DNA from 3 places in the Cyanobacterium sp. genome. Region 3 is predicted to be linked to each of the others. Evidence: predicted binding sites of a transcription regulator. Region 3 holds the regulator's gene; each other region holds the start of a gene.

Region 1 (11,000 bases), on a different contig from region 3:
TTTAAAACACAACCATCATCATCACCACCATCGGCATTTACCTGAGATTGAGAAAATTATTACTCAGGCTAATTTACCTGAAACTGTTACTAATAATAGTTTAGCAGTTTTTCGGCAACTGGCGATCGCCGAGGGAAAAGTTCATGGCATCCCCCCAGAAAAAGTCCATTTTCACGAAGTAGGGGCAACGGATGCCCTCATTGATATTATCGGCACTTGCATCGGCTTAGATTACCTTCATATTAACACCCTGGAATGTTCTCCTTTACCCACAGGGGGAGGCACTATCAACGCAGCCCATGGGCGTTTATCTGTCCCTGTACCTGCGGTGTTAGAATTGTGTCAAATGGGAAAAGTACCTTTATATAGCAACGGCATTGACAAGGAATTAGTAACCCCCACGGGGGCAGCCATCGTTACTACTTTAGCCCAAAAGTTTGGTCAACCCCCCGCCATGAATTTACATAAAATTGGCTTAGGGGCAGGAAATCAAGATTTAACCATGCCTAATATTCTTCGTCTTTGGATAGGGGAAAAGCAGGAAGAAATGGAGGAAGAAACCGTGGCGGTATTGGAAACCCAAATCGATGATTTATCACCGCAAATTTTTGGTTATGTGATGGATGAGTTATTGCTATTGGGGGCAAAAGATGTTTTTACCCAACCTGTGGCTATGAAGAAAAATCGCCCGGGGGTATTATTAACGGTAATTTGTGATTTGGATAAGGTGACAGAGTGCGAGAGATTTATTTTTAGAGAAACTTCTACCCTCGGAATCAGAAAACAGATACAAACTCGCTCTATTTTGAGTCGTAATCTGAAAATGGTTAATACAAAATATGGTGATATTAGGGTAAAAATTGCTCAATATGGTTCGGAAGTTATTAATATTCAACCTGAATATGATGATTGTGTTTTAATAGCTAAAAAGTTACAAATTCCCCTGAATGAAGTAATGTTGGAAACAAGAAAAACCATTGATAATTAAAGTATTAGATTTAGGCTTATTTTTTTACAAACAAGTTTGTTTTAGTACAAAAAAAGTGCTATAAAATATTAGCTAAAAGCTATTTATTTATACTATTAAAAGCCTGTAGAATAGCATTAAAAAATTAATTATCAACTATCAATTATTAAATATATGTGGATTGTCAGGCATGGTAATAGACATGATTTTGTTTATCCTGAATGGTTTAATACGGCTGAAAAAAAATACGATCCCCCTTTATCAGAAGATGGCATAATTCAGGCTAATGTAGTGGCAAAAAAATTAAAAAATGAACCTATTAAACATATTTTTTGTTCTCCTTTTCTACGTGCCATCGAAACTGCCTACCCCATTGCGATCGCCCTTAATTTATCCCTTAAAATTGAATCAGGACTAGGAGAGTGGCATAATAAAGATTGGATGGATAGTAAACCTCTCACTCAATATCCTGATAACCTCGAAAAAAAATATCTCGATATAATCGATTGGAATTATCAACCACAAATATATCCCCCATATCCTGAAACCTTAGAGGAAATATATCAACGTAGTGCTAAAACCATTGACATCCTAAAAAACTATCCTAACTCTCTCATCGTAGGGCATAGTGTAGCAATCCAAGGGATGATTGTGGCTTTAGTCAAAAATGAATCTCAACCCATTACCATTCCCCTAGGTAGCATCACGAAACTAAAATTTATTAATAACCGATGGCAGTGGGAATTAAGGGCTGATACAAGCCATCTAAGCCATCTCCCACCACCTAAACTTGCCCAGTAGAGACGATGATAATGCCCCCACTAACGCAAAATTAACCAATGGTTTTTAAGACATCTTGGGCATGGGTACTGGTTTGTACACTACTATCTACATGGGTGATAACCCCTTCACCATTGATAATGTAGGTGACACGTTTGGCATAACCACCGCCATCCACATCATAGGCTTTAGTAATGGTTTTATCACTGTCAACCAAAAGTTGGAAAGGTAAACCATACTTTTCTTTAAAGGCTTTGTGAGACGCTTCGTCATCCACACTCACCCCCAAAACTACCATGTCTTTATTTTGATATTCTTCGTAGTTGTCACGGAAACTTTGAGCTTGTTTCGTACAACCGGGGGTATCATCTTTGGGATAGAAGTACATTACTACGATTTTACCCGCAAAATCCCCTAGGGAGACGGTATTTCCTTGATCATCCTTGGTGGTAAAGTCAGGGGCTTTGGTGCCTACACTAAGAGCCATAATTATAATTCCTATCTTTTGATTAATTTGCTACATGTTTATTATAACTTTACATTCCTTAATAATTCTTTTCTGGTTTACCCCACCAATTCGGGATAACCTGCATCTATCAGAGCTTTGTTTCTAATACGGCAGGAATCACATACTCCACAAGGTTTCTCTCCTCCCTGATAACATGACCATGTTTTTTCGATAGGCACGTTAAGGGCGATCGCCCTTTGTACTATTTCTACTTTCGACAACATTACAAGGGGAGCTATTAATTGAGGTGCTTTTCCCTCTACCCCTACCTTGGAGGAAAGATTGGCAAGATTTTGGAAAGCGTCCAAATATTCGGGGCGACAGTCAGGATAGCCAGAATAGTCCACCGCATTAATTCCCAAATAAATAGCTTCGGCGCCTTTGGCTTCGGCAAGAGAAAGGGCAATGGAGATAAACACCGTATTACGCCCCGGTACGTAGGTAGAAGGTATTTCTTCGGGGTTAACCCCATCTTGGGGAATATTCATGGTGGCATCGGTAAGGGATGACCCCCCCCACAAAGAAAGATTCACATCAATAATATAATGTTCTTTGATGCCCAAGGATTTTGCCACATTGCCAGAGGCTTCTAATTCCTTGAAGTGTTTTTGCCCATAACGAAATGATAAGGCAATTACTTCATAACCTTCCTTAAGGGCGATCGCACCGCTAGTGGCAGAATCTAAACCTCCTGATAATAATACAATAGCTTTTTTAGTCATAGAAAATGCAACATAAATTTAGTTAATAGTTTACCCAAACCACCGCAAAAAAAATTTCCCCCTCCAAAAACTCAGAAGAGGAAACAAACTACAAATAGGAGTAAAATATTAAAACAAAATTAACCTTCAGCACCAGAAGACACTTCATCAGTCATAGAACTTGCGAAACCGCCAGAAAGAATATCCGCTTCCTTCACAAATCCACTGTAAGCCTCCATACCGTGTTCAGCAATATCAAGACCTTTAATCTCATCTTCTTCATGAACTCTAATGCCAATGGTGGCCTTGAGGGCATACCAGAAAATAGAACTAGCTACAACGGTAAAACCACCAATGCTAAGAATACCAATGATTTGAGTAACAATGCTTTCGTCTCCAGTACCAAAGATACCCACAGCCAAAGTTCCCCAGATACCACACACTAAGTGAACAGAAGTAGCACCCACAGGGTCATCAATTTTAAGAACTTTATCAAAGAATGCCACAGAGAATACCACAATTACACCTGCGATCGCACCTATGATAATAGCACTGAAGTAAGTGACAGTGTCACAACCAGCCGTAATACCTACCAAACCAGCAAGAATACCATTGATAATCATGGATAAATCAGGCTTCCCATCCTTAATCCAAGAAGTAGCTGTAGCAGTTATACCACCCGCTGCCGCCGCCAAGTTAGTAGTCAAAGCGATATAAGGAACATTCGCAGTAGCCGCCAACTCAGAACCGGGGTTAAAACCAAACCAGCCAATCCAAAGAATAAGACATCCCAAAGTCGCAATACTCATATTATGACCGGGAATAGCATTTGCCCGACCATCAGAAGAATACTTACCCTGACGAGGACCAAGAATCGCCGCCCCCATCAATGCAGCCCAACCACCCACAGAGTGAACAATGGTAGAACCAGCAAAATCAGCAAAGCCTAAACCATCTAACCAGCCTTCACCCCAAGTCCAGTAACCAGTGATAGGATAAGAAATACCTACCAACAATACACTAAAGATTAAAAAAGCATCGAACTTGATTCTCTCCGCCACCGCACCAGATACGATAGTAGCGGCCGTTGCAGCAAAAGCTACTTGGAACAAAAACTCAATGGCAGGAGGAACCGCTTCAGGATACTCATCTAAGCCATAAGGTGCGCCACTTCCATCGAAAAAGAATCCAGCCAAACCGATGAAATCATTTTCACTGTTACCATACATGAATGCAAATCCTATCGCCCAATAAACGATGGTAGCAATAGCGAAAACGATTAAGTTTTTAGACAGAATGTTAACGGCATTTTTCTGACGACAAAAACCAGTTTCTAACATCCCGAAACCAGCATTCATGAAAATTACCAAAATAGAAGCCACCAACAAGAAAATAGAGTCTAAAACAACTCTCAATTCCTCTAGGGTTTCAGGAGGATCAAAACCTTGAGCTTGGGCGGAATAACTCCACACTACAAAAATTAAAGCACTGACGGGAATACAAGCAACCCAATAGGAAGGTAGCTTACTACGTAGCCATCCGATAGAATTTAGTATAAAACTGTCTTGATCATGAGACCTTGACGTTTTTTTCTTTGCTCTGTTTGACATTATCACCATAGTTTAATGAAAGTTTATCTAATTTTCTGCCTACTTAAGAAGAAGACTTAATGATTTAATTCAATGACTAATAGATATTCATATGTTTACCATCATTGTTTCTGTATCAAACAATACAATATCCTCAACATCTTAGAGAAATAGACTAAAAACAAGAAAAACACACCTTAACTGAGAAATAATACTATTACTATTACCCATCCATTGCTCTTCAAAAAAATAATGATGTTTGCAATTTTTATCTATTCAAAACCAATAATGACTCATGGTCAAACTTAGTTTTATTGAACTTAAAAAATAAGACCGTAGAATTTTTAACTTTCTCAATATGATGACTAACTAATAAATATTATTAATAAAATCTTTTTCCCCTAAACTAAAGTTGATATATTTTCTTATAAATAAATACCTTGACCTCTCAATAAAAGTTAATATGACCCTTTCATTTTATATAAGACAACATTTAAGCAAAAAAGATCATACTTACACAAACAACCCATAAAACAAGGATTATTAAAGAGGGATCAGTGAAAACACTTAATTATGACAACGTAATTTCAAATAATTATTTAGTTAAATTAATAAATGTAAAAAAAGTAAATATACTCATAGCTTTAGACAAATATAAATGTTATAAAAGTAATTATTAATACAGATAAAAATTATAATTTCAAATAAGTATATAAAGTAATATAGTTGTAATACTAAGGATATTTCTTAAACTAGGAGTAGAGTAAATGGTAATAATGACAATAAATGGAGATCTACAAGCCCAATATAATTGGGGAGAGAGAGACTTCTCCAAATTACAGCTAAGAAGAATTGACTTAAAAAATGCAGATTTGAAAGGGGCAAACTTTAAAGGCTCTGATTTTAGCTATGCAGATTTAAGGGGCGCAGATTTAAGCAAAGCAGACTTAAGAGATTGTTACTTTAACGAAGCAAACCTTACAGGTACAAATTTAAAAGGAGCGAACCTACAAGGAGCATACTTTATTAAAGCCTATCTAATTAGGGCTAATTTAAGTAAAGCGAATATCAAAGAAGCCTATCTAACAGGTAGCTTTGTCACCAAGGCAAACTTCACTAAAGCAGATCTTTGCGGTACTTTCCTTAATGGTACTCATATTGGTGGTGCAGACTTTCGAGGAGCAGTCTATGATAACTCTACCAGATTTGATAAAGGCTTTGACCCTACTAGCTTGAAAATGGTTGTTGTATCATCCTTTGAAGGAGCAGTTGCCCATAAAATCACCATAGCCGATGTGGTCACCAATTTTGAAGAAATAGCAAAAATTACCAGCCGTTATCTTGGGGGCATGATTACCTCTAAAAACTTTGAACAGTCGCGCCCTGATGGGGAATGGTTAGAACAATTCTCCATGGATAAAAACTGCAAAATTACCTTCACGGGCTCCCTAAACCATCAAGCAACCACCATACAACTTAAATGGCTAGAAAAATGGACTAACTCTTTTATTAGCAAATGCTCTCTTATTGTTCAGGATTTACCTAACATAATTGAAGAAAAAAGTTTAACGATTCAATCCTTACTAAAAAAATAGACTTTTCACTATAAATTCTATATTTAGTTAAGAAAACATTACAAAAATCTGATTATTGTGTAGAAATGTTTAAGAAATTACTACAGAGGAAAAAACACAGTTACACTATATTTAGGTTGGTTTTGAGATAGTTTTAAAATTGTACAAAACAAACATTTTAAGTAGCAAAGGACAATAATATCTATGACTTTTACACCTACAAAACCTAATCGTATAGTTGAGAAAATTTCCAAAAATCTTTGGAAGAATCAATACCCCAAAAAACATGATCACTACACCATAGAAGACTTCTTTCACTTCGACACCATCAACGGAGATATTACCGATTGGAACGAATCTCGTAACGTATTAGTAACCGAAGATTTTATCGTTGGTTTAATCGAAGGTTTAGAAGAAGAAGTCGGCCCTGCATCTAGTGTTGTAATGTACAACATTGGTAAGGCTTGGGGAGTCCGTGATGCTGACTTTTTCTGTAATTGGTTCCAAAAAGAATATGAATACCCCAAAGATGTTCATGATATGAATTTACTTTATGTCTTAGAAGCATGGTGGTGGCCTTTTACGACCCAAGGTTGGGGTAACTGGGATGTGGACTTGAGTGAGCAAAAAAATGGCTTTATGTTCGTTAATATTTTTGATTCAGCCGTTGCTCGTACCCTCGGAGACGTGGGCAAACCCGTATGTCACATCTACGCTGGATTGATGGCTGGATTTTTTAGCCGTTTTATTAATAAGCAGTTAAATTGCATCGAAATTCAGTGCTACTCCATGGGTGAAACCTATTGCAAGTTCTTGTTAGGAAAACAGGATCGCATCGATGCGGCTACCTTCTGGCACAACGAAGGGGCAGGGGCAAAGGATATTCAGAAAAAATTAGTCAACGGTGAATATCTTAAGTAATGGACTTTTTCCATAACTGTTTAATAATTACACAACTTCAACTAATCGGGAAAATTATATGAGCTTAACACCAACATTTTCTGACATCAGTGTTGAGCAATTCTTCTCCAACGCCAATTGGCGCGGTATTAAACGAAATCAACCTTCATCTGTTCCCACAACAACCCAAGAGGTAATTAATGCAGATGACTTTATTCCGAACCTTAATTTAAGAGTAGAAGAATTTTTCACTCACCATAACTGGAAGGGCATCAAAAAAATGGTTGCCTACACTTCCCATCTCAACAACACTGATAGTGATTCACCTATTATTACTAACCTTTCTTTACAGATGAAAGTGGGAGATTTTTTTCAAAGGTTTCCTTGGGCAGGAGTACAAACACAAGACCCTAAGACGAATATTGCCCAAAAACCAATTATCGAGAAAAAATTAGAAACCTCCACTCCTCCTTTCTCGGAATTGAAAATGAATGATTTATCTGATTTATTTTAACTAAGGATAAAACTATGTACCCAGAATTACAACAACTAATCCACGAAGCAGAGTTCAACTACTTACAAAGGGATGATTTAGAAACTTTTTCTAATTGCATCAATAGCCTTCAGAGCAAAATGGAAGTTTATCGCCTTTTAAGGGATAGGGAAATTGAAATTTTCCAAATCGTCGCTGATAAATTGGTAGCTAAATTTTCCGATAGTCAAGAAAAAGCCCTAGAAACTTCTTTACAACATTGGCTATTAATTACTAGATATAGCGCCATGGCAATGTTACTTAATAATCCTGAATTTCTGGAACGTCGTCTTTTGGAATGGCTAACGGATATTGTTCAGGCTAGGGAGTCTCAATCCATTGACTCCGCAGTTCATTCTCTGTTAGTTGCAGAACTAAAAAATTTCCTTAATGCTTCTCAGATGAATGATTTAGAGCCGTTTTTGAATCAAGCTAAGGAATATTTAGTTAAAGATGGCGTAAGGGTTTAAAGAATATTTAGATATAGGAGATAAATTAATGATTTCTATTGCAGATTTAGTCGAGAAAAAACCGCTTAAGGGTAATTATTTTTCCCCTGATGCCTATGTACAAGGTGATTTTGAGTTGGGACTACTAGAAACCCGCCAAGGTTCTCGTTTAATTGCCCTGCCCGAGGTGCTTTTACAGGGAATTTATGACGGTTTGGAGGAGGAAATTGGACAGGCTTCTAGTGTGGTACTCCATAATTGCGGTCGTTGGTGGGGGAAAAGTTTTTATCGTCGCTTTATCAATGAGGTGAGCGAATATTATGAGCGTCCCCTTGCTCAAATGGAGATGGCGGAGTTTATTAGTTGCCTCAAACAATGTTGGAAAACCCACGGTTGGGGGGTGGCAGAATTTGATTTTGATTATTATCCCCAAGGTTTTATTGTGGTGAAAACGATCAATTCTCCTTTTGCCGCCGCTGCTCCTAAGGATAAGCATTTTTCTTGTCAACCCGAAGCGGGAATTTTAAGTTCCTTCTTTAGTCAGTTGACGGGGGAAGATTTGGGCTGTGTACAAACTAGCTGTGAGTCGATGGGGGCTGAGGCTAATTATTTTGTCATTGGTTTGGCAGAAAGAATTAAGTTGACGGAAGGATGGTTAGAGGAGGGACATGATCATCCAACTATTATGGAGCGGCTTTCCCGTAGTGAGATGACCAGTTTATAATCTTTTTGCAAAAATAAGTAGTTGAGTTTTTAGAGGTTTATTTAAAAGTTGTGGCAAAAACAATCAAGTTAGATCCTATCGGTACGGAAACGGCAATTCAGACTAATGATAATCTTTTATCTGGTTTGCTAAAAAATGATTTGGATGTGATGCAAGAGTGTGGAGGACGGGGTATGTGTTCCACTTGTCACGTTTACATCAAGGAAGGAATGGACAGTTTATCGCCCCTTAATCGTCGGGAAAAAAGAACTCTGGAGGTGATTACTACTTGTAAGATGAATTCTCGTCTTGCTTGTCAGGCTAGGGTTATCGGCGAGGGGGTGGTGGTTGAGTTACCTTCTGGGATGTATTTGAGCCAAATTGATGATGTGGATGCTTTGATTGGCAGACGCGCTCAGAAAAATATTCTTCACCCTATTTCTGGAAAGATTTTGGTGGAGGAGGGTAAGTTGATTACTCGTTCGATGATTTCTCAGCTACAAAATACTAAGGGTGAGGTTAATAGTTATCTTGCTCAAACGGAAGATGTTGTTTAATTTTTAAAATATAGGAGTTGCTGTTATGTTAAAACAATTTGCGGATTTAACGGTTGAGGCTGATGGACGCTATGCACAGGATTATGAGTTAAGGTTTTTGGATAACTATTTTGCTACTAAGGATTTACGCATGAGTGCCTATGTCAAAATTAGGGATGGTGCGGAGGATATTATTGAGGCGGTTCGGATTGGTAAGCAAAAACGTAATCCTGAGTTTAAGGATTTTTATGTAACTTGTAAGCGTGATATGGTCGATTTGTTGCGCTATTCGGCGGCGGCTTTGTTGTTTGATGATATGGAGCGTTTACGTACTAATATGTTGCTCTGGTTTCAAACTATTTCTAAGGCTTATAAGTTTGAGGATGATAATGTTGATACTTATGATGTGATGCTCAAGGCTATTGCTGAGTTTTTGACTCCTGAGGAGGCTAAGTTGGCTATTCCTATTTTTGAGCTTAATTGTGCGGTTTTGGTTTAATTTTTTATTGTTACTATTTAAGAGAGGTTTTAAGGTTATGGATAAGCAAGTTGATGTTTTGGGTTATGTGGGTTTAGGTGTTACGGCTCTAGGTGCGATCGCCTCGGCGGTTACTGGTCAAATCATTCCTTTATCGGTGGCTTCTACGGTGGGGGTTGGTTGTAATGTTTTTAGCCGTAAGCAGTCGGAGGAAAGATTGATTGACGCTTTTAATGCTCAACAACAAAAAATAGAGTCTCTATATACCATGGTGGAAGCTAATCATGGGGAATTGAAGGAGGCGATGGTGATGGGTAAGGCTGATTTTGGTAATCAGATAGAGGATTTGAAACTAGGCTTTAATGAGCGTTTAAACAATGTTAGGGATAGTTTAGACCAAAATGTTAGTGCTTTGAATGCAGAGACTAGGGAGATAAAGGAAATTGTTAGTAATTTACGTCAGGTAGAAAGCCTATCCCAAGAGTTACGGGTTAAGCCTAATTCTGCTATTTTCTTCTTTGAAAGGGGGAATAGTTATAGTAAGCTGGGCAATGTTTCAGGGGCGATCGCCGATTATACGGAAGCTATTAAGCAAGATAGAGATTATGCGGAGGCTTACCATAAACGGGGTATTTTATATTTAGAATCTGGAGAAAAACAAAAAGCTGTGGATGACTTACGTAAGGCTTCTTTACTATATTTTGAAAAAGGAGAAATTGACAGTTATCACCAAGCCAGAGAAATGAGTAGAAATGTCCATGAAATCAGTTCCCATGGTAATGGTAGCAATGGCAAAATGTTGATCGGGACAAAGTTATTTTCTTAGTTTTTATTTATTTTTGTGGGGTATCAGGGAGCAAGGGGTTTAAACCCCTTGTTAAAAATTAGTTGCAAAGTCGGGAAATAGAAGGGCTTTTTTATTGTAAATTTTTTCGATGCTTGATCTTTTTTTATTAAATACTGATAATTTTTTGTCTGATTTACCCTATTTGAGATCTCTTTTATCACCAGATGAATTGGATAAAATCCAACGTTTTAAGAATAAAATACAGGGCGATCGCACTTGTATCGCTAGGGCAAATCTAAGGATTCTTTTAAGTAAATATCTCAACATAAATCCAGATAAAATTAGTTTTAATTATAGCCAAAAAGGAAAGCCTTTTTTAGAAAATTATCCCCATTTATATTTTAATTTATCCCATACTGATAACTGGATTGTTTATGGCATTTCTGACCAATTAATAGGGATTGATATAGAAAATATTAAAAAAAAAGTTAAATAT
Region 2 (11,000 bases), on a different contig from region 3:
ACAATTTACCATTAAATCATCTCCATTAGATTTTGCTGAAAATATCAAAAATATCTGGCAACAAAAATCAATTACCCTTATTGCTAACTATCTTAGTCCTGAAAAAGAAGCCATAGACTATGCAAAACAATTGGGTATTAATAACAATAACTATACCTGTCTCAAATTTTCTGCCCATGCCCCCAATGCCATCCTAAAACTATATTTTCCCGAAAAATTTCCCTTCCCCAATAGCCCCGAATTTCAAAATTCGGTTACCAAAGAGATTAGCGCCCTTGTTTCTAGTGCCAAAGTGAACCATCAACCCATTATAATTATCATTGAAGATGTGCCATTACAGGCTCAAATTACCTCTATTTTAGCGTCTCAATTTGGTTCAAGGGTCAAACTAAATGAGCTAGACTTTAGTAATAACACGGTGTTAGTATGCGGTATTAATTTTTGGTATCACCATCAAGAAAAATTTCCCTCACCCCAACTATTGATTATGGCCACTTTACCAATTCCCTCCTTAGAAAATCCTTTAGTAGCTTCCCAAGTAAATTATTATAAAAGTCAAAAAAAAGACTGGTTTCGTCTATATCTATTACCCCATGGTATTAAAACTTTACAACAATTGACGGTGTCAGTACGCAAAAATCAGGGGGTTTTGGCTTTGCTAGATAATCGGGTTAGTTTTCGCAGTTACGGTAATAGGGTGTTAAAGGCGCTCGAACCTTATGCGAAAATTAATTATGTAGATTTAAACTGGTTTAACTAGAAACGATATTGTAGCAACTCTAGTTTGAAAGACTATTTTCTTCTCCAAATAAACCAACTCTCAAATAAATTAAACTTTACCATAGAATACTTTTTAGTTATTCTTTCCTCTAATTCATCGACAACTTCCCTAATAAAATCATCACTAATAGATACCTTAAATAAAGCATTAATATTCTCATCTTGCTTCATTATCGTACTAACAATATTAACCAATAAATCCCCCTTATATCCCCAACAATGACAGCCCAAAATTTTCTTGCTTTTACTAATAATCAACTTAATAAAAACGTCTTTTTGTTCCAAATCAAAAGGTGATAGAAAACTTTTTTGAACGACAAAACTATTCGAACTATCTCCATATAAATTTCTTACCTGAGATTCACTGTAACCTACCCTAAAAACTCCCGAACTTATATTAATATGATAAGGAATAACATCATAATTAGCTTCGTTAAAATTCAAAAACAAAATATTATTAATAGCAATTTTTAACTCCTCACTAGCAATATTTAGATTACTATAACCTCCTAATAAACTACCAACACAATAGATATTATGATTATCAGTCTGTAACTTATTACTAACAAAGATATTAGTATTAATCGGATCAAATTTCGGTTGCTTTTTATTACTTAAATTATGGAAATTAAGAGCTACTCTTTTTTTTAATAAACTATCACTAATAATAATTTCCTGACACTCAATAGCTTTTTTTCCAGCCAAAATCCATTTACTATTATCAATATATTTAAACTGATTTACCTGATAATTTGTTAATATATTAACGCCCATTCCTTCTAGCTGACATTGAACTAAAAAAGCAATATCCGCATCTTCCCAAGGCAAAATATGTTTTTTTGTGGTTAATAAAGTGACTTTTTTTTGATGACGAATTAATAAACTGCTAATGTTAACGGCTATATCATCATCACCCACCACCACAAGATTCTCTGGCAAAGAATCTATATCCCATAGTTTGAAAATGTCATAACCAGTTAAATAATTAACCTCTTCAATACCTAACCAATTAGGATGTTGATGGTCATATAAAGGGGTTGTGAGAATATAACCATTAGCCATTAAAATATCTTCTTTTGTTTTAATAGCCGTTTGATTACTTTCTAAAATAAATTCAAAACCAGAGAAAATAATATCAACTTCTAGCTTTACTAATTCAGGTAATAACTTATGTTCAATTAGTAGTCTTTTTTGCTCTAAAATGTCTTGTCTATTATGAAAACTATGGGGTGATAAAAGCTCACTTTGTAACTGTTGAAATAAGTATTTTTCTCCGTTTTCTGTGGCAAAATCTACATCAATAATCAGAGCAACCCTTGCCCCAAAATTAGCGGCATATTTCGCTCCCCAAATAGCTTCTAAACTACCACCAATAAGGATTAAATCATATTTCAACTTCATAAAATATTATACTTGAGCTAATAAGGTATCAACCATATTTAAAGCCCTCTGTCCATAGGCTTGATAACGCTCTCGTTTATTTTTTATTTTTTTCTCAAAGGTGGGCAAAATACCGAAGTTAGGGGGCATGGGTTGAAAATGCTTGGCATCAGCCGAACTAATAAAATCGAATAATGCTCCCATCATTGTATAGGGAGATAATACCAATGGCTCTTGATTTTTATATACCCTAGCGGCGTTAGTACCGGCTAACCAACCCCCTGCACAGGCTGCGGTATAACCTTCGGTGCCGATTAGTTGCCCTGCGGCGAAGAGAGTGGGTTTAGTTTTAAATTGTAAACTAGCATGGAGGAGTTGAGGGGCATTGAGAAAGGTGTTTTTGTGCATTACTCCCATACGGACAAATTCAGCGTTTTCTAATCCGGGGATAAGACGAAATACTCTTTTTTGTTCACCCCAACGGAGGTTAGTTTGAAAGCCTACCATATTCCACAGTTGCCCTGCTTTGTCTTCTTGTCGCAGTTGTACTACGGCATAGGGGCGTTTATCTTTATTTTCCCTAAAGTCTCCGAGACGGGCATCAAATAAACCGATGGGTTTGAGGGGACCATATCGCATGGTTTCTTCTCCCCTTTGGGCTAATTCTTCGATGGGTAAACATCCTTCAAAAAAGTTGGAGGTTTCCCTGTCAAAGTCTTTTAATTCGGCTTGTTCGGCTTTCGATAATTCTTGCCAAAAGTGGATATACTGCTCTTTATTCATGGGGCAGTTGAGATAGGCGGCTTCTCCTTTGTCGTAGCGGGAGGCAAAAAAAGCGATGTCTTTGTTGATGGACTCACCGACGATGATGGGGCTGGCGGCATCAAAAAAGCTCATATATTCCATCCCTGTTATGCCTTGTAATTCGGTGGCTAATTTTTCGGTGGTGAGGGGGCCGGTGGCTAGAACAACGATGGTATCGGGGGGAATAGAGTTGATTTCCTCTCGTTTAAGGGTGATTAGGGGGTGATTATCGAGGGTTTGGGTCAAATCTTGACTAAATACTCCTCTATCCACGGCTAAAGCCCCTCCTGCGGGAACTTTATGTTTATCGGCGGTTTGGATAATGATGGAGTTGAGACGGCGTAATTCTTCGTGGAGTAGTCCTGCGGCTCTATCGGTGGCATCGGCTCCAAAGGAGTTACTACATACTAATTCGGCTAGGTGTTCGCTATGGTGTGCTGGGCTATGTTTGACAGGGCGCATTTCGTAGAGGGTAACGGGAATCCCTGCTTGGGCTATTTGCCATGTGGCTTCTGTTCCGGCTAAACCACCACCAATTACGATTATACCTTTTTGGCTCATTATACTTTTTGTAATCTTGTCTGTAGAGTTGATTTATTTTTATTTTACTTGTTTGAGCAAGTATTTGATAGTTTTGAGAAGTTGCATTTTGTCTTTGATAAATTCTTCTTTGACAATATAGGCATCTCCCCCTTGCTTTTGGGCCCAGTGGATGTCAAAGTCTTGATTTTTTGTGGAACAAAAGATGACGGGAACTTTTTTTGTGCTAGGATTTTCTTTAATCCATCTACAAAGTTCGTACCCATTCATTTCGGGCATGACTACGTCGGTGATCACAAGGTTAAATTTTTCGGCTTTTAATACTTCGATCGCCTCTACCCCGTTGGTTGCTTCTGCTACTTGAATATTAAATTGTTTGAGTGTATCACAAATCACCTCTCGGGGAGCATGACTGTCATCAACTACTAAAATTTTAATCATGATTTGATCAATGATGAATAATGTAAGAAGAGTAGATCAATTAGAGAATCTGAGCCTTATGATTTATTATACCTAAAAATGGTTAAATATTTCGTTAACATCTAATAAGACTTCGGAATCTGGATTATTATTGTTTATCAAAATTACTTTTTTTTCTTCGGTAATTTCACCTATTCTTTTTATTTGTGTAATGCCGTTATTAATTAATTGTTGAGCTTTTTCGGGGGATAAACATAGTACCAATTCAAAGTCTTCCCCTCCAAATAGTGTCCACTTAAGGGCGGTTTTAGCATCGGTGATTTTAAGAATTTCTGGCGCAATGAAAATTTGATCTAGGTATATTCTCGCACCTCGATTACTTTGTTGACAAATTTGGATGATGGCATCGGCTAGTCCATCGCTACTATCCATCCCTGTGATGGGGTGACATTCATGGAGAAGGGGTAATAAATCGAGACGGGGTTGGGGTTGTTGGTGGGCAAGGATTAATTTTTGTCGGCTTTGCTCATCTATAGATTGATATTTGTCTTCAGATAAAAGGATTTCTAGCCCTGCCCGTGATAGTCCATGGTTTCCCGTAATTACGATAATATCCCCTGTTTTAGCGGTGTTTCTGAGGATTTTTTGCGGTGGGTTTACTTCTCCTAGGGCGGTAATGGCGATCGCGCAGCGCCACTTCGTGATCGCACTCACTGTTCCCCCAGTTAAATCTCCCCCAATAATAGTAGTATCAAATTGATCTAAACAATCTTTCATCCCCTCATAAAGAGACTCTACCCAACTCCAAGGGGTTTGAGGAGATAAAGAAAGGGCTACCGTAATGCCTAAAGGATAAGCCCCCATGGCTGCTAAGTCAGATAAATTCGCCGCTACACTACGCCAACCTACCATATACGGGGGAGTAGTGCGATCGCTAAAATGGACATTTTCCACCAACATATCGCTAGTAACCACCAACTGCTTACCCTCCGACACATCCAAAATTGCCCCATCATCCCCCACCAACCTAGGATGACAATATTTTTTCAATCGCCGTAATAACTCATGCTCCCCTAAATCTTTTATTAACTCCATGACCAAAATTTCTATAATAGAACTAGAAAAACCTTACTAATTGTCAGTTGCCCTCCAGTAATTGTCAATCCATTATTACCTATGAGCGCAGGCTTAATCCATTCCCTCGAAAGTTGTGGCACCGTTGACGGGCCAGGTATTCGCTTCGTAATCTTTACCCAAGGTTGCCCCCTCCGTTGCTTATACTGTCATAATCCAGACTGCCGACACCCAGAAGAAGGAAAAAAAATCACCGTCCCGGAATTAATCAGCGAAATCAAAAAATATCGCTCCTATTTCCAATACTCTGGCGGTGGAGTAACCGTTACAGGGGGAGAACCACTAATGCAACCGGAATTTGTCCAAGCAATCTTTGAAGAATGCCATAAAATCGGTATCCATACCACCCTTGACACCTCTGGTTATGTAACCCTCAACGCCGCCAAACCAGTGCTAGAACATACAGACTTAGTGCTATTGGACATTAAATCCTATAATCCCGATACCTATCGCACCGTAACAAGTGTATCCTTAGAGCCTACCCTAAATTTTGCCAAGTACCTAGCCGAAATTAACAAACCCACTTGGATTCGTTTTGTTTTAGTACCCGGGTTAACCGATAGCGAAGACAATGTTTTAGGGTTAGCAAAATTTGTTTCTCAACTCAAAAATGTAGAAAAAGTTGAAATATTACCATTTCACAAAATGGGGGAATATAAATGGGAACAATTAGGCTTTGACTATAAACTGAAAAATACTGAACCCCCAACTCCAGAATTGATGGAAAAAGTAACAAAAATCTTTCAAAACTACAATTTATTGGTTAATTAGACTATTAAAATAAACAATCACTGAAAGTAAAGTTTATTGTCAGATTTAGCATTAAAAGTGTTTCCTGTTTACATAACCAATACCGCTTTTTAGTTGTAAACAAATTATATTAATTGTAACGATTGATACAGAAAAAATATATCTCATTTGAAAAATGCTACATTAAGTAGTGTGGAGAAAAAAAATATCTCCCGTGACAACGAGTCAATATGATTAGTCGTGCTAAAACTCCATAGAAATAAGCACCCAAGATAACATCTCATCAGCACAAGGATGATTTTGGTTAATGAGTGGATAAAAATAAATTTAAAAAGAGGTATAAATAAATGAAAATGTCTTATAGAGGAAATGAACATACACCCAGTGAAACATCATTCCTAGAAGTAAAAGAAGCAGATATATTAGGTAAATATAGAGGTATAGAATGTCGTCGAAAACTACCTAGACATATTCCTCACCTACAACCCAAAATTTTCTTAAAATATCGTGGCATCGATTACAATAGTAATCCCAATGCACAACCCTACTTCATTCCCCTTCAAAATGAAGCAAAAGAAAAAGAATGTCTCCCCACTGTAAATGTTGTCAGTGAAGAAACAAAATGTAATTTAGCTACCATTCATCAGGCTAATTTACGCCGTAACTTAGAGCGTCGTATGGAAATCGCTTATATGAATGAAAACTACCATTTATTGGCCCTGTTGAAAAAAGAAGCGGATGCCCTCGATGAAAAACATGGGGTGCAATGTTAATTTTAGGTATTTAGCCAAGGTTGGGTAATTTCTTCTAGTTGTGCCACCTCATCTGTGGTTAAACTCCACCCCAAAGCGCCTGTGTTATCCTGGGCTTGTTTTGCATTTTTTGCCCCCGGAATAGGAATTACATTATCCTGTGCCATTAACCAATTGAGGGATACTTGGGCGGGAGTTTTTTGATATTTTTCCCCTAGTTGTTTTAGAAATTCCAATACAGGGGTAATTTTACTTAAACCACTGGCATTAAATCGAGAGTCTAATTTTCTCGCTCCTTCGGGTTTAGGGGCGCTCTCAAGGCTATATTTTCCTGTGAGTAATCCTTGGGCAAGGGGGCTATAGGCAAGGATGGTAACACCTAAATCTTGGGCTGTTTTGAGGATGCCTTTGGCTTCAATTTTACGGGTGATAAGGGAATATTTGACCTGATTTACGGCGAGGGGAATGTTTCTTTTTGCCAGAATATCCTTTGCTTTTTTCATTTCTTCGGAGGAATAGTTACTAACTCCGATCGCCCCTATCCTACCTTTTTGTACCTCATCTGCCAAGGCATTCATCAAGGTTTCTTGACCCATGAGCATAAAAGGCCAATGGACTTGATAGAGGGGAATATAATCCATTTGGAGGTTTTTGAGACTTTGGGTAAGCGCATCGGCAACACTACCGCCAAATAAACGCCAAGGCAAGGGAGCGTATTTAGTAGCAATATCAATTTTTTTGTCTGTATCTTGACAAAATTCCCCCAATAGTTGCTCAGATTTACCACTTCCATAAACTTCAGCGGTATCAAAGAAAGTTACCCCCCCCGCAACGGAGGCTTTAAAGGCTTCCTCAATGTCATTTTTTCCATAGGTTTTACCATAGTCCCAGAAAAAAGAGTCTCCCCATGCCCAAGTGCCAATCCCTAGGGCAGATACTTCTATGTCAGTATTTCCCAGCTTTTTGGTTTGCGTGATGTTGTCGGTAGTCATGGATAATTAGTAATATTAAGTTTTATTGCGATTTATCAAAAATTATAACAAATGGCTATGAAATACCATGTCATCTATGACGGCAACTGCAATCTTTGCGTAAATCTGGTGCAGTTATTAGAGAGTTTTGATCGGGGGAAGTCTTTTGTATATACTCCCATGCAGAATGAAGAAGTTTTGGAGTCTGTACAAGTAACCGCCTGTGATTGTGAGAAAGGAATGATTTTAATTAATCCAGAAACGAATCAACGATGGCAGGGTAGCGATGCGGCGGAAGAAATTGCTCGAGTTTTGCCCTCTGGTGGTTGGTTTGTCAATATATATCAAGGTTTGCCCTTTGCTAAGGATACGGGCGATCGCCTTTACGCCATGATTAGAGATAATCGTTATCAGCTATTCGGTAAAAGACTAGAAACCTACCGTTCTCAATATCAGCCTTAAGGGGGATAATAATTAGACTACTTTCTTCAAATCATTATTATGCTACGCAATGCCTAATTATTAATTGTCCATTGTCCATTGTCAATTATTAATTGCCCATTCCCTTATCCAGTATTGCTTAGAGTAGGTAAAAAATGAAACAAAACTTAATAAAACTCCTAAGAAAGCCCAAAAAGATTTAATCTAAATAGAACGAATTGATTAAAAAACAAAGTTTTAAAATAAAAAGAGTCAATGACTATAAAAGCAAGTGGCGGTAGTTCCTTAGCGAAACCGCAATTATACCAAACTGTAGCTGTATCCACTATTATTCAAGCAGAACAGCAAGATCGCTTCCCCGATCAAAGAGAGTTAGGTGAATTAAAAACATACTTTGATTCTGGTTTAAGAAGATTGGCGATCGCCGAAATCATCACCAATAATTCAGACGTAATAGTTTCTAGGGCAGCTAACCGTATCTTTACCGGTGGTTCTCCCATGGCATTCTTTGAAAAGCCTCCCGCTCAAGCACCCTCAATGGTTTTGGCAGGGGTAGGTGGTGGGAATGACGTACCTAGCGACATCAAAGCTGCCCAAAATTCCACCGCAACCTTTGTGGAAGAAAAAACTAAAACCAAAGCAAAAAAAGGTAACTTCTTCACAGGTTTATTTTCCTCCTTCTCCTCAGCTCCCAGTTTGGGTGCTATCCCTCCAAACTTTAGACCTATTAACGTATCCCGTTATGGTCCTAGCAACATGACCAAGTCCTTAAGGGATATGTCTTGGTTTTTGCGCTATGTGAGCTATGCGATCGTATCAGGAGATCCTAACATTCTTGTGGTTAATACCAGAGGACTAAGGGAAGTCTTAGAAAGAGCCTGTTCCATTGATGCCACCGTAGTTGCACTCTTGGACATGAAAGCATCCTGTCTAGGTTATTTTCAAGGTGACGCAGAAGCAAAAGAAATCGTTACCCAATACTTTGACATTCTTCTTGCCGAACTACAAGCACCCACCCCAGCCAATAAAATACGCCAAAGATCATCTAAAGATTTACAAGGCTTACAACTACCTCAGAGCTACTTCAATGCAGCCGAGCGTCGTCCTAAATTTGTGATGAAAACTGGCTTATCCACCATCGAAAAAAATGACGTAGTCAAAGCGGCCTATCGTCAAGTATTCGAGCGTGACATCAGCAAAGCCTACTCTCAATCTATCTCTTACCTTGAGTCTCAGGTAAAAAATGGCGACATTTCCATGAAAGAATTTGTCCGCCGTCTTGCCAAGTCTCCTTTATACCGTAAGCAATTCTTTGAGCCTTTCATTAACTCCCGTGCCTTAGAACTGGCTTTCCGTCATATTTTGGGTCGTGGTCCTTCCTCCCGTGAAGAAGTGCAACAATACTTCTCCATCGTTTCTAACGGTGGTTTACCTGCCCTTGTGGATGCCCTCGTGGATTCCCAAGAGTATGCCGACTACTTCGGAGAAGAAACCGTACCCTACCTCAGAGGTTTGGGAGTAGAAGCCCAAGAATGTCGTAACTGGGGAATGCAACAGGATCTGTTTAACTACAGCGCTCCCTTCCGCAAAGTACCCCAATTCGTCACCACCTTCGCTAAATACGATCGCCCCTTACCCGATCAACACGTTTACGGTTCTGGAAACGATCCCCTCGAAATTCAGTTTGGAGCGATTTTCCCCAAAGAAACCCGTAATCCTAGCAGCGCCCCTGCACCCTTTAGTAAAGATACCAAACGTATCTTAATCCACCGTGGACCTGGTATCAACAACCAGAATAGTAACCCCCGCGCCCGTGGAGAATTTCCCGGCACCCTAGGTCCTAAAGTAGTTCGTCTAAATAATGAACTACCCGGAGCAAGTAACGGTTTAGGAGTTAAATTTGGCGAAAGCTCCACCCAAGCGGTTATTAAAGCCACCTATCGCCAAGTATTTGGTCGTGATGTTTATGAAGGACAAAGATTAAAAGTAGCAGAAATCAAGCTCGAAAACGGTGAAATCTCCCTCCGAGACTTTATCCGTATGTTAGCTAAATCCGAGCTATTCCTCAAAACCTACTGGACTCCTTTCTATGTGTGCAAGGCGATCGAATATATCCACCGTCGTCTCCTAGGTCGTCCTACCTATGGTCGTAGCGAAATGAACCCCTACTTCGACTTAGCATCCAAAAAAGGCTTCTATGCCCTCGTCGATGCCATGATCGATAGCAAAGAATATTCCGAGGCCTTCGGGGAAGATACCGTACCTTACGAGCGCTACCTCACCCCCAACGGGTTACAAATGCGTAACGCCAGAGTAGGTACCATCAGAGAAGATATAGGTCAAAGAGTAGATAAAGAAGTAACCCCCAGATTTATCGAACTCGGACAAGTTAACAACTTCCGTACCGAACCCGACGTTAAATCCCGTGTAAACCAAGGTGTAACAGTCCAACGTCAACAAACCAAAGTATTTAAACTTACCAACAACGTTGACAAAGTAGCCCTTAAAAATGCCATTCGTGCCGCCTATCGTCAAGTATTCGAGCGCGACGTTGAACCCTATGTAGTTAGTGCTAACTTCACCAACTTAGAAAGTAAACTCGGCAACGGCGAAATAAGTGTTAAAGAATTTATCGAAGCTCTCGGTTGCTCCGATTTATACCTCAAGGAATTTTATACCCCCTTCCCCAATACCAAAGTAATCGAATTGGGTACTAAACATTTCCTAGGTCGTGCGCCCATGAATCAAAAAGAAATTCAACACTACAACCGTATCCTTGCCAGTCAAGGTATTCGTGCCTTTATCACTGCATTGGTCGGTAGTATGGAATATTCTCAAGTATTTGGTGAAGATACCGTGCCTTATCGCCGTTATCCCACCTTACCTGCGGCTAATTTCCCCAACACCGAAAGACTTTATAACAAGTTAACCAAACAGGATAATGAAGTAGTAGTACCTAGTTTTGCCCCTGCCACTGGTACAGCAGCATCTATTAAGTAATATTGCTAGTCTGAATTTCAATTCTTTG
Region 3 (11,000 bases):
TTAGGGTGCCCTGGGTTTGATCCCTGAAAGGAGCGAGTATAATAAAGTTACTGGATTTAGAGTATTTGGAGAAAAACTATGACAGTATCAAGTTCAGTAAATCTTCAAGAATTATATAAAATTGATGATTATCTTTGGATACAAGAAACTTTAAAATTATTAAAGGAAAAAAAGTTTGATAAATTAGACTTAGAAAATCTAATTGAGGAGTTAGACGACTTGGGCAGTGAGAAAAGACATAAAGTAGAAAGTCTTTTACAACAAATAATTAGACATTTATTACTATTAGAATATTGGGAAGAAGAAAGAGAAAGAAACTATCGTCATTGGAGGTCTGAAGTTACCAATTTTCGTGGTCAAATTAGTAAAAGAATGACAACCAATTTTTATAATTATTTATCTAATAGTTTGAATGAAATTTATGAAGATGCTTTTCTTTACGTTGTGGACAAATCAGGTTTAAATATTTTTCCCTCACAATGTCCTTACACTATCGATCAACTTTTAGATAAACGTTGGTTTCCCGATAACTAAACCCTAGTAGTTCAAATAAACTAACATTACCATGAGGAAATTACATTGATATTAAGGTGCGATCGCCCAGAGCCAAGTCCCCCGCAAAGTCGGGGGATTTAGGGGAATTAAACCCCACCGCCAAAGTCCTTATCCTTGACTCATGCCCATAATCTCGTAACCAGCATCCACATAAATCACCTGCCCCGTAATGCCACTAGATAAATCACTACACAAAAAGGCCGCCGCATTACCCACCTCCGTTTGAGTAACCGTACGCTTGAGGGGAGCAGTAGCTTCCACATGATGAATCATATCGAGGATGCCACCCACAGCAGAAGAAGCGAGGGTACGAATCGGGCCTGCTGATATGGCATTTACCCTCACATTTTGAGGACCTAATTCCGCCGCTAAATAACGGACACTCATTTCTAGGGCAGACTTAGCAATACCCATAACATTATAGTTGGGAATTACCTTTACCCCCCCTAGGTAAGTAAGAGTCACAATACTAGCCCCGTCAGTTAATAACGGTTTGGCCGCTTGAGCAAGACTGGTGAGAGAATAGGCACTAATATCAAGGGCGGTTTTAAAACCATCCCGGGAGGTGTTGCTAAAATCCCCCGTTAAATCATCCTTTTGAGCAAAAGCTAAACAGTGAATAAGAATATCAATCTTGCCCCATTTTTCCTTGATTTCGTTGAAAGTTTCTGCAATTTGGGCATCATCTTGGACATTGCAGGGTAAGAAAATACTGGGGTTGAGGGGTTCTACCAATTCTCCCACTTTTTTTTGAAAACGTCCTTTTTCATCGGGAAGGTAGGTAACACCGATGTTTGCCCCTGCCTTGTGCAGTTGTTGGGCAATACCCCAAGCAATGGAGCGATTATTGGCAATGCCCGTAATGAGGGCGTTTTTTCCTGTTAAATCTAACATAATGAATAAATTTTATTGATTGAAATAAAAGACTATGATCTGTAAAACCGATTAAACGATAAAATGGTTATCTAGTTTACACTTAAGCTATTTTCTTATAGAAAGCGTCATTTGCACGATCAATTATTAAATATTAATTACCATATATGCAACCAATACCCACTCAAGAGCAACCCCTCGCCTCGGTGTTTCGTCAGATAGGGGGCGGAATGTATAACCCTGTGATGGAAAAGTTTGAACGGGGTAAGACAATCTTTTTCCCTGGAGATCCTGCGGAAAGGGTATATTTTTTAGTCAAGGGCGCTGTGAAATTGTCTCGTTTATATGAGGCTGGGGAAGAGATTACCGTGGCTCTTTTACGGGAAAATAGTGTTTTTGGGGTTCTATCTTTGATTACAGGACAAAAGAGCGATCGCTTTTACCATGCCGTAGCATTTACCCCCGTGGAGTTACTATCCGCCCCCATTGAGCATTTCCAACGTTCTTTACAGGATAATCCTGAATTGTCTCGTCTCATGTTACAGGGTTTATCTTCTCGTATTTTACAAACGGAGATGATGATTGAAACCCTTGCTCACCGTGATATGGCTTCTCGTTTGGTTAGTTTTTTATTAATTCTTTGTCGTGACTTTGGCATCCCTAGCCTTAATGGTATCACCATTGATCTCAAATTGTCCCACCAGGCGATCGCCGAGGCCATAGGCTCTACCCGTGTTACTGTCACCAGACTATTAGGAGAGTTGCGACAAGATGGCATGATTTCCATTACCAAGAAAAAAATCACCGTCCATAATCCCGTAGCCCTAAGTCAACAGTTTGCTTAAAAAAACTTCTTTTTTCCTAACCACAGAAATCAAGCAATTTTCATTTATATATATTCAAAAAAAATAGGGTGGACATTGCCCACCCCATCAAATTAAATTACACAGATGTTAACTCTTTTTGAGCCTTAACTTCAGGATTTTCCGCCTCGGATGGAGGTACTACCTGCCAGAATTTAGGTAGATATTCCGACCAATTATCAAGGATTAATTGACCTTTTTTGCTACCTGTCTTCTCAACATGGTTAGTAATCAACCCTTTTAACTGAGCTTCCCCTTCAGGGGTAGAAATGCGCTGGATAGAAACAATTTCGGGGTTAACCTTCGCTTCAAAATTGCCCTCTTCATCAAGGAAGTAACCTAAACCGCCAGTCATACCAGCGCCCACATTACGCCCAACACTACCGAGGACAACGATTAAGCCCCCTGTCATGTATTCACAACAGTGATCTCCTGCCCCTTCAATGACCGCCGTAGCCTTGGAATTACGCACCCCAAAACGTTCCCCTGCTCGTCCATTGGCATACAATTCGCCCCCCGTAGCACCATATAAACAGGTATTACCGAGGATGACGTTATCAGAGGCCTCAAAGGTGGCATTGCTAGGAGGTACAATGACAATCTGTCCGCCGTTGATGCCTTTACCTACATAGTCATTAGCTTCCCCTTCGAGGTGAATATTCATCCCTTGAACGTTGAAAGCTCCAAAACTCTGTCCGCAAGTACCCTTAAAGTTGAGGTTTAGCTGTCCTTTAAAGCCGTAATCTCCATGTTGTTTGGCAATTACCCCCGCAATTCTTGCACCTACGGAGCGATCGGTATTTATGATCTTAATCTCTTTAGTAACGGTGCCATGGGTGTTAATAGCGTCGGTAATGGTACTATCCGCCAAAATTTCATCATCTAAGACATTACCGTTGGTGTGGGTATCGCCATGGTTTAACCAGTCACGATTAGTTTTGGTATCAGGGAGATTGGTTAAACAGTCTAAAACGAGAGCCTTGGTTTTGGCTAGTTGGGCAGACTGACGATAGGTTAATAAGTCACCCCGTCCAATGATTTCGTTTAAACTGCGGTAGCCTAATTTAGCAAGGATAGAACGCACCTCTTCGGCGATGAAGTAGAAGAAGTTAACCACATCCCCCGGTACCCCAGAAAAACGTTTACGGAGTCTTTCTTGTTGGGTGGCAACCCCCACGGGACATTGGTTGGTGTGGCAGACGCGCGCCATAATACAACCTTCGGCAATCATGGCAATACTACCAAAGCCATATTCTTCAGCGCCCATCAACGCCGCCATGATAATATCCCAACCTGTTTTTAAACCACCGTCGGCACGGAGTAAAACCCGATCGCGCAGTTGATTTTCCAACAGGGTGCGGTGTACTTCGGTAACCCCCAATTCCCAAGGACATCCAGCGTGTTTGATGGAACTTAGGGGAGATGCACCCGTACCACCATCATGACCAGAAATTTGGATTACATCGGCGTTGGCTTTGGCTACCCCGGCGGCAATGGTACCGATACCGATTTCGGCTACTAATTTTACCGATACGTTAGCGGTGGGGTTAATTTGATGTAAGTCGTGGATTAACTGGGCTAAATCCTCGATGGAGTAGATGTCATGGTGAGGGGGAGGAGAAATAAGGGTAACACCGGGTTTGGAACGGCGTAACATGGCGATATATTCGCTCACTTTTTTCCCGGGTAGTTGTCCCCCTTCTCCCGGTTTTGCACCCTGGGCCATCTTGATTTCTAGTTGTTGACCACTCATTAAATATTCAGGGGTAACGCCAAAACGACCAGAGGCAATTTGTTTGATGGCGGAGGCGGCGCGATCGCCCTTTTGCAATCCATTAAGATGGGGGAATAAATGATGTTTGCCATTTTCGTCCACTTCATCAATGAGATTTTGACGATTAGGATCTTCCCCCCCTTCCCCAGAGTTGGATTTTCCACCAATACGGTTCATGGCGATCGCAAGGGTTTCATGGGCTTCTTGGCTCAATGCCCCCAAGGACATACCCCCCGTACAAAAACGTTTTACAATGTCCTCTACGGACTCCACCTCATCAATGGAAATAGAATCTCGGTCAGAGTTAAACTCCAGTAAATCCCGTAAAGCAGTTACAGGGCGCTCCTGTAAATAGTTGCGATACCACTCGTAATGATCATAACCTTCTTGAGTGCCATAGGCAGATACCGCCTTATGTAAAGACTTCGCCATCTCAGGAGAGTTCATGTGATACTCACCACCTTTTTTGTAGTTGATATAACCGTAGTTTTCCAACTTCTTAGCTTGTAACTCAGGGAAGGCTTTTTGATGGAAAGAAATTACCTCATTAGCCACCTCACCCAAGGTTAAACCACCCACACGGCTAGTAGTACCCTTAAACGCCAACTCAATGACATCAACACCTAAACCGATACACTCAAAAATCTGAGCGCCATGGTAGGAAGCAAGGAGGGAAATCCCCATCTTAGAAAGAATCTTGAATAATCCAGCTTCAATGGACTTACGATAATTCTTAAAGGCTTGTACCTCAGAAATTTTCTCGATTTTTTCATTGTCCATCAACTTCTGAGTCTTGCTGTCATGCCACCAACTAGAAACCGTTTGCAAGGTAAGATAAGGACATACCGCCGAAGCCCCAAAGCCCACCAAACAAGCGTAATGATGGGTACTCCAACACTGGGCAGTATCTACCACCAAAGAGGTTTTGAGACGTAATCCCTTTTTGATAAGGTATTGATGCACCGCACCCACCGCCAACAGAGGCGGAATATAAGAAGTTTCTTCTCCAATTCCCCCCTTATTAAGGGGGTCTAGGGGGGATCTGTCACTCAGTACAATTACTTGATGACCTTCATTAACAGCCTTAAGAGCCTCATCACATAATCTTTCGACGGCGGATTTTAAACCATCAGGGCCATCACTAATGGCGAATAAAGTAGATAACTCCACCGTAGCCAAATCAGAATTTTTGATAAACTCCAAATCCGACTCAGACAACACAGGAGAATCAATTACCAGAGTATGGGCATTTTTCGGCTCAATGTGTAGTAAATTACCCCTTTCCCCTAGGTGCATCTCCAAAGACATTACCAAATTTTCCCGTAACGGATCAATGGGGGGGTTAGTTACTTGGGCAAAACGCTGTTTAAAATAGTCATACAATAAACGAGGTTTATCGGATAATACCGCCAAAGGAATATCATCCCCCATACAGAAAGTAGGCTCTTTGCCATCCTTTGCCATGGCAGTAATGATCATCTCTACATCCTCTTGGGTATAGCCAAAAGCAGTTTGTAACTGAACCAGTTCAGTCCCCCCCTTATGAAGGGAAGTTGATCCATCTTGGGCTTCAAACTCTTTTCTGTCAAGGTGTAAACGATACTCTTTTAACCATTGTCCATAGGGTTTTTGGGAAGCAATTTCCTGCTTAATTTCCCAGTTTTTGAGGAGCTTATTATTTTCTAAATCCACCACGATCATTTGACCGGGCCCTAGTTTACCTTTTTCAACAATTTCCGATTCATCTAAATCAACCACCCCAGCCTCGGAACCTACCACCACATAACCATCTTTAGTGATAGCATAACGGGCAGGACGTAAACCATTACGATCTAAACAAGCCCCTACGGTTTTTCCTTCACTAAACGCCAATAATGCAGGGCCATCCCAAGGCTCTTTTAATCCTGCGTAGTAATGATAAAAGTCGAGGATTTCGGGATATTTATCTAATTCGGGCTGATTTTCATAGGCTTCAGGCACAAGAATCATGAGGGCTTCGGGAATACTGCGCCCTGTACGCACTAACAATTCGAGGGAACTATCTAAATTGTAAGAGTCACTGTTATTCATGTTAACAATGGGGGTAACACCCTCAAACTCTTCCTTTGTCCACCCGGGTAGTTCTAAATTAGCTTCCCTGACGCTCATCCAGTTAATATTACCGATGAGGGTATTAATTTCCCCGTTATGTCCTAATACTCGCATGGGTTGAGCAAAGGGCCATTTGGGTACAGTGTTGGTACTAAAACGACGGTGATATACCGCAAAACGACTTTCGTAGGCAGGGTTACTTAAATCTCCATAGAATTTTTCTAATACATCTCCCTGTACTAAACCTTTATAAACGATGGTACGACAGGAGAAAGAACAGATATAAAAATCATCGCTTAATTTCTTCCCTACCCGGGAACGCGCAACGTATAAACGACGATCCAGTTCATCTCCTTTGTAATGCTTTGCCCCGGAGGTGACAATAATCTGCTCGATGCGGGGTTGATTTTCTTTTGCCTGTTCTCCTAATACGTCAGAATTTACGGGAACCTCTCTCCATCCCAAGGTTTTGAGGTTTTCTACCTCCACCATTTCCTCTACAAATTTACGCCCTTCTTCTGCTTCCTTCTCATCTTGGGGTAAAAATACCATGCCTACGCCCCATTCTTCGGCGGGGGGCATTTCAATGTTATTTCCATCAAACCATGTCTTAAAAATTTCTACGGGAATCCCTGTTAAAATCCCTGAACCATCCCCTGTTTGTCTATCAGCGCCACATCCTCCCCTGTGTTCCATACAGGCTAAACCTTTTAGTGCGTCTTTTACCAATTTATGGGATTTACGATTATCTTGGTAGGCAATAAAACCTACACCACAAGCATCTCTCTCTTTTACTAGCCAAGGTTGTCCTTGAAATGGTGTTAAATTGCTATTATTGTAGTCGTTCATTATATATTGACCTTATACGCTTAGATTCGTTATATTACTTCATGATGGTTATCATAATTTAGCACTTTTGTAAGACAGGGCTTTACCTTACTCAATAACCATGGTGATATGTTTCTACTATTATAAAGAATTGTTAAGGCTTTTTTAGGTTTTGTTATCAATTATTTACTTATTTTACGATCGATCAGAAGAAAAGATAGTATAGGGCTTAAACAATTGTTCTAACGGAGTTTTTTTCTTGCTATGCTCTCTGTTTTTCTCTTAAATCAATTGGTCAATAGAGACTATAATGGGCAATAATTAGGATAAATAGTATAAAAAATCAACTAATAATAATAGTTAATTAGGTTAGGAGGACAAAGCAAAAATGAGTGATTTGAGTCCCTACAATACCCTTGGAGTGGAAGAGTCAGCGTCTTTTGAGGAAATCCAGAGGGCAAAAGAAATTTTGTTGAAAGAGAATGAGGGCAATGCTCAAATCAGGGATGATGTGGAAATAGCTTATGATGCCATAATTATGGATCGATTGAAGTTGAGGCAGGAAGGAAAGATTAAGGTGCCTGAACAAATTCGATTTCCTGAGAAGGTAGTGGAGACAAAAAAATCCCCTATTTCTTTTAATTATTCCAAAAATAAAAGTCAATCCCCTAATTGGTTAACTGATTTACTTGATCAACCTTCGATGCAGGAGTTGAGCATTAGTGGTTTAATTTTCTTGGGCTTAATTTTGCTTAGTGTGTTTAGCCAAGATTCTCAAATTTTACCTTTGTTGTTAACCTTTGGTTTGGGAACAAGTTTCTTTTTTGTGTTTAGAAAGAGTAAGGCTTTTTGGCGCTCGGTGGGGGTTAGCTTTTTTGGTTTTGTGATTGCTATTTCTGTGAGTAGCTTATTGGCTACGGTGGTGGCTAATTCTGGATTGAGTTTAGGTTTTTCTAGTGATCAATTTGTGAGTCTATTAACTTTTTCTTTTTTGTGGTTATCGGCTAATTTTACTCGTTAGTTTTAGGGTTTGGGGCAAGGGGTTTAAACCCCTTGTTAAAGAGATAGTTCCCAATCTAATTGATGATAGTGGGCAATGCTCCCCTAACCATTAGTTTTGAACTGGTGAGCGATGAGGGGGATAAAATTTGTTGACGATTAGGGCAACGGGTATCATGGGTAGTACGGGTATTAAGCAGATTAACCACTGGGTTAGGTCAAGGGGTGCTGTACGGAAAAGGGTATTCATAAAGGGAACTTGACTAAAAACAATTTGTAAAACGACTGCCCCAATGATGCCGTAGGAGATGGCGGAGGCGTTGCCTAGGGAGATGTTTTGTCCTTTTAATTTAGCGATCAAGGAGTTACCTAGTTCGCTGACACTGATGAGGTAGATAATTCGGGCTAAAACGAGGGCTTGGATTGCCATGGTACGGGCGATCGCCAAGGAGTTGTCGGCATCACTGTAGTAGTCTTGCGCCCATTCAAACATCCCAAAAATGAGAATCCAGTTAAAGGCGGAAATAGCTAACACCCGTTTTAAAAGATTACCAGAAAGTAACCCTTCGTTAGGATCTCTGGGGGGGCGTTTCATGGTGTCGGGGGATTTGGGTTCAAAGGCGAGGGGTACGGTCATGGTGACGGAGTTGATCATATTCAGCCATAATACTTGTAAGGAAAGAATCGGTAATTCTCGGGCTAAGAGCGCACTAATCAGAATGGTCATGGATTCCCCCCCATTCACAGGAAGGAGAAAAGAAATGGCTTTTTTAAGGTTTTGGTAAACCGTGCGTCCTTCTTCCACCGCTGCTTCGATGGAGGCAAAATTATCGTCCGTGAGGAGCATATCCGATGATTCCCTTGCCACATCTGTTCCTGCTTGACCCATGGCGATGCCGATTTGGGCTTGTTTGAGGGCGGGGGCATCGTTGACTCCATCCCCTGTCATGGCGACGATTTCTCCCTGAGATTGGAGAATTTCCACCAGTTGTAATTTTTGTTCTGGTGCTACCCTTGCAAATACGGAACCGTCGATAACGGCTTGTTCTTGTTCGTGGGGTTCCATTTTGGATATTTGTTTCCCTTCAAAACTGAGGAGATTACCGTTTTTGTTAATGCCAAGACGATGGGCGATCGCACTGGCGGTGGAAATATGATCCCCTGTAATCATTTTTACCTGTATTCCTGCATTTTGACAGGCATGGACAGCGGCAATGGCTTCGGCACGGGGGGGGTCAATCATTCCCTGTAAACCAATAAAAACCAACTCTTCTTCCAAATCATCATGATCAATGGAATGTTGATGATCAGGGGCAACTTTACGACCAAAGGCCAGTACCCTTAAACCTTTTGATGCCATGGATTCTACCTGTTCAAGGATAGTCTCTCTATCTAACTCCATAAGATTACCCTGAAGATCATAGGCTTGGGTACACCGTTCCAACATTTTCTCCACCGAACCCTTCACATAGATAACCCTGGGGGTATCGGGATGATGTTCGCTGGTGTCATGGAGAGTCGCCATGTATTGATAATCCGACTCAAAGGGAATAGAGTCAAGGCGAGAAAAAGTATTATTAAAATGGGCTTGATTGTAACCAACCTTAGAAGCTGCCGTAATTAAAGCCCCCTCCGTAGGATCTCCGATCACAATCTTATAATTATCCTTCCGTTTTAGCTCAGAATCATTACAAAGTAAACCACACATTAAACACTCTTGGAGAGCAAAGGGTAAATCCTCCACTATTTCTTCCCCTTGTTTAATATCACCCTTGGAACTGTAACCACCCCCAGTAACGGTATAGCTTTGTTGCCCTGCATAGATTTCCTGCACCGTCATCTGGTTTTCCGTCAAAGTTCCCGTTTTATCAGAACAAATAACCGTAGCACCCCCCAAGGTTTCCACGGCGGGTAATTTACGTACGATGGCATTTCTGGCCGCCATGCGATTTACCCCGATGGCCAAGGTAATGGTTACCACCGCAGGTAAACCTTCAGGAATAGCACTTACCGCCAAAGCGACGGCTGCTTCAAACATTTCCTCGGGGGCTTGTCCTCGCCCGATACCTACCACAAAGGTAAAACTAGCTAAACCAAGGATGATATATAGTAATACATTACTAAATTCGGCAAATTTTCGGGTTAAGGGAGTCATTAAATTGACGCTTTTCTCCATGGATTGGGAGATTTTACCCACCTCCGTATTTTTCCCCGTGCCTACCACTAAGCCCATGGCTTGTCCAAAGGTGACAAATGTTCCTGCATAGGCCATATTGATTCTATCGGCTAGGGGAGTATCTGAGGGTAACACCTCCATGGCTTTTTGGACGGGTACCGATTCCCCCGTGAGGGCAGATTCATCTACTTGTAAGTTACGAATATCAAATAATCTCACATCAGCGGGTACTTTATCCCCCGATACTAATTGTACGATGTCCCCCGGGACTAAATCCTTGGAAGGTAAACGAATTTTTGAGCCTTCCCGAAATACGGTGGCATCGGTGGTGACGGATTTGGATAAGGAGTTGATGGCATCTTCTGCCTTAGCTTCTTGCACGTAGCCAATAACGGCGTTAATTACCGTTACCCCCCAAATTACCCAAGCATTAGTCCATGAGCCTAAAAAAGCCTTAACCGTCCCAGCAATGATGAGAATATATAGCAAGGGTTGATTAAACTGTAATAAAAACTTGAGCCATTGGGGTTTTCCTGCCTTGGCTTCTAGTTCGTTGTATCCGTATTTTTCATAACGGTGGGCTACTTCTTCCGGGGTTAAACCCTGCGTCAAGTCCGTAGCGAAGGATATACTCAGTTCATCCTCGGGTACATCATGGTAGGTATTTTTTGTAATAGAGGTCATATTGTTATCAAATATAGATATTATTTGACCCTATTCTATATTGTCCATTGTTAATTGATAAAGTAACATCCAAGGGCGATCGCCACTATAGCCCCCATAAAGGTATTAATAATATTCACCACCTCATTAGTTAACCAATCAAAATTATCCTGAAAAG

The links. Region 3 encodes NtcA, which controls nitrogen genes in cyanobacteria. Its sites were predicted from a motif close to TTTGTANCNNNNGNTACAAA; they were not measured.
Region 1: a site for NtcA is predicted at 4,676-4,695, ahead of ACXITR_RS10925 (ammonium transporter). Genes of this name have one in related genera too.
Region 2: a site for NtcA is predicted at 5,942-5,961, ahead of ACXITR_RS07735 (DUF4278 domain-containing protein). Genes of this name have one in related genera too.

What each region holds. Positions count from the first base shown of each region.
Region 1 is NZ_JBSZCP010000053.1:46,980-57,979, forward strand. It holds gene larC (nickel pincer cofactor biosynthesis protein LarC) at 1-988, shown strand, start outside; gene ACXITR_RS10910 (histidine phosphatase family protein) at 1,142-1,768, shown strand; gene ACXITR_RS10915 (peroxiredoxin) at 1,800-2,234, opposite strand; gene queC (7-cyano-7-deazaguanine synthase QueC) at 2,312-2,977, opposite strand; gene ACXITR_RS10925 (ammonium transporter) at 3,097-4,566, opposite strand; gene ACXITR_RS10930 (pentapeptide repeat-containing protein) at 5,313-6,140, shown strand; gene ACXITR_RS10935 (V4R domain-containing protein) at 6,324-7,040, shown strand; gene ACXITR_RS10940 (hypothetical protein) at 7,099-7,533, shown strand; gene ACXITR_RS10945 (phycobilisome protein) at 7,548-8,021, shown strand; gene ACXITR_RS10950 (V4R domain-containing protein) at 8,050-8,724, shown strand; gene ACXITR_RS10955 (2Fe-2S iron-sulfur cluster-binding protein) at 8,775-9,260, shown strand; gene ACXITR_RS10960 (hypothetical protein) at 9,286-9,738, shown strand; gene ACXITR_RS10965 (tetratricopeptide repeat protein) at 9,776-10,543, shown strand; gene ACXITR_RS10970 (4'-phosphopantetheinyl transferase family protein) at 10,653-11,000, shown strand, end outside.
Region 2 is NZ_JBSZCP010000039.1:11,103-22,102, forward strand. It holds gene ACXITR_RS07705 (helicase C-terminal domain-containing protein) at 1-760, shown strand, start outside; gene ACXITR_RS07710 (NAD-binding protein) at 793-2,181, opposite strand; gene trmFO (FADH(2)-oxidizing methylenetetrahydrofolate--tRNA-(uracil(54)-C(5))-methyltransferase TrmFO) at 2,188-3,525, opposite strand; gene ACXITR_RS07720 (response regulator) at 3,565-3,945, opposite strand; gene thiL (thiamine-phosphate kinase) at 4,018-5,019, opposite strand; gene pflA (pyruvate formate-lyase-activating protein) at 5,101-5,829, shown strand; gene ACXITR_RS07735 (DUF4278 domain-containing protein) at 6,156-6,581, shown strand; gene ACXITR_RS07740 (aldo/keto reductase) at 6,584-7,552, opposite strand; gene ACXITR_RS07745 (thiol-disulfide oxidoreductase DCC family protein) at 7,610-7,993, shown strand; gene ACXITR_RS07750 (phycobilisome rod-core linker polypeptide) at 8,228-10,972, shown strand.
Region 3 is NZ_JBSZCP010000013.1:73,135-84,134, reverse strand. It holds gene ACXITR_RS01805 (DUF29 domain-containing protein) at 79-534, shown strand; gene fabI (enoyl-ACP reductase FabI) at 664-1,449, opposite strand; gene ntcA (global nitrogen regulator NtcA) at 1,596-2,273, shown strand; gene gltB (glutamate synthase large subunit) at 2,371-7,005, opposite strand; gene ACXITR_RS01785 (CPP1-like family protein) at 7,373-8,005, shown strand; gene ACXITR_RS01780 (cation-transporting P-type ATPase) at 8,096-10,843, opposite strand; gene ACXITR_RS01775 (TIGR00297 family protein) at 10,894-11,000, opposite strand, start outside.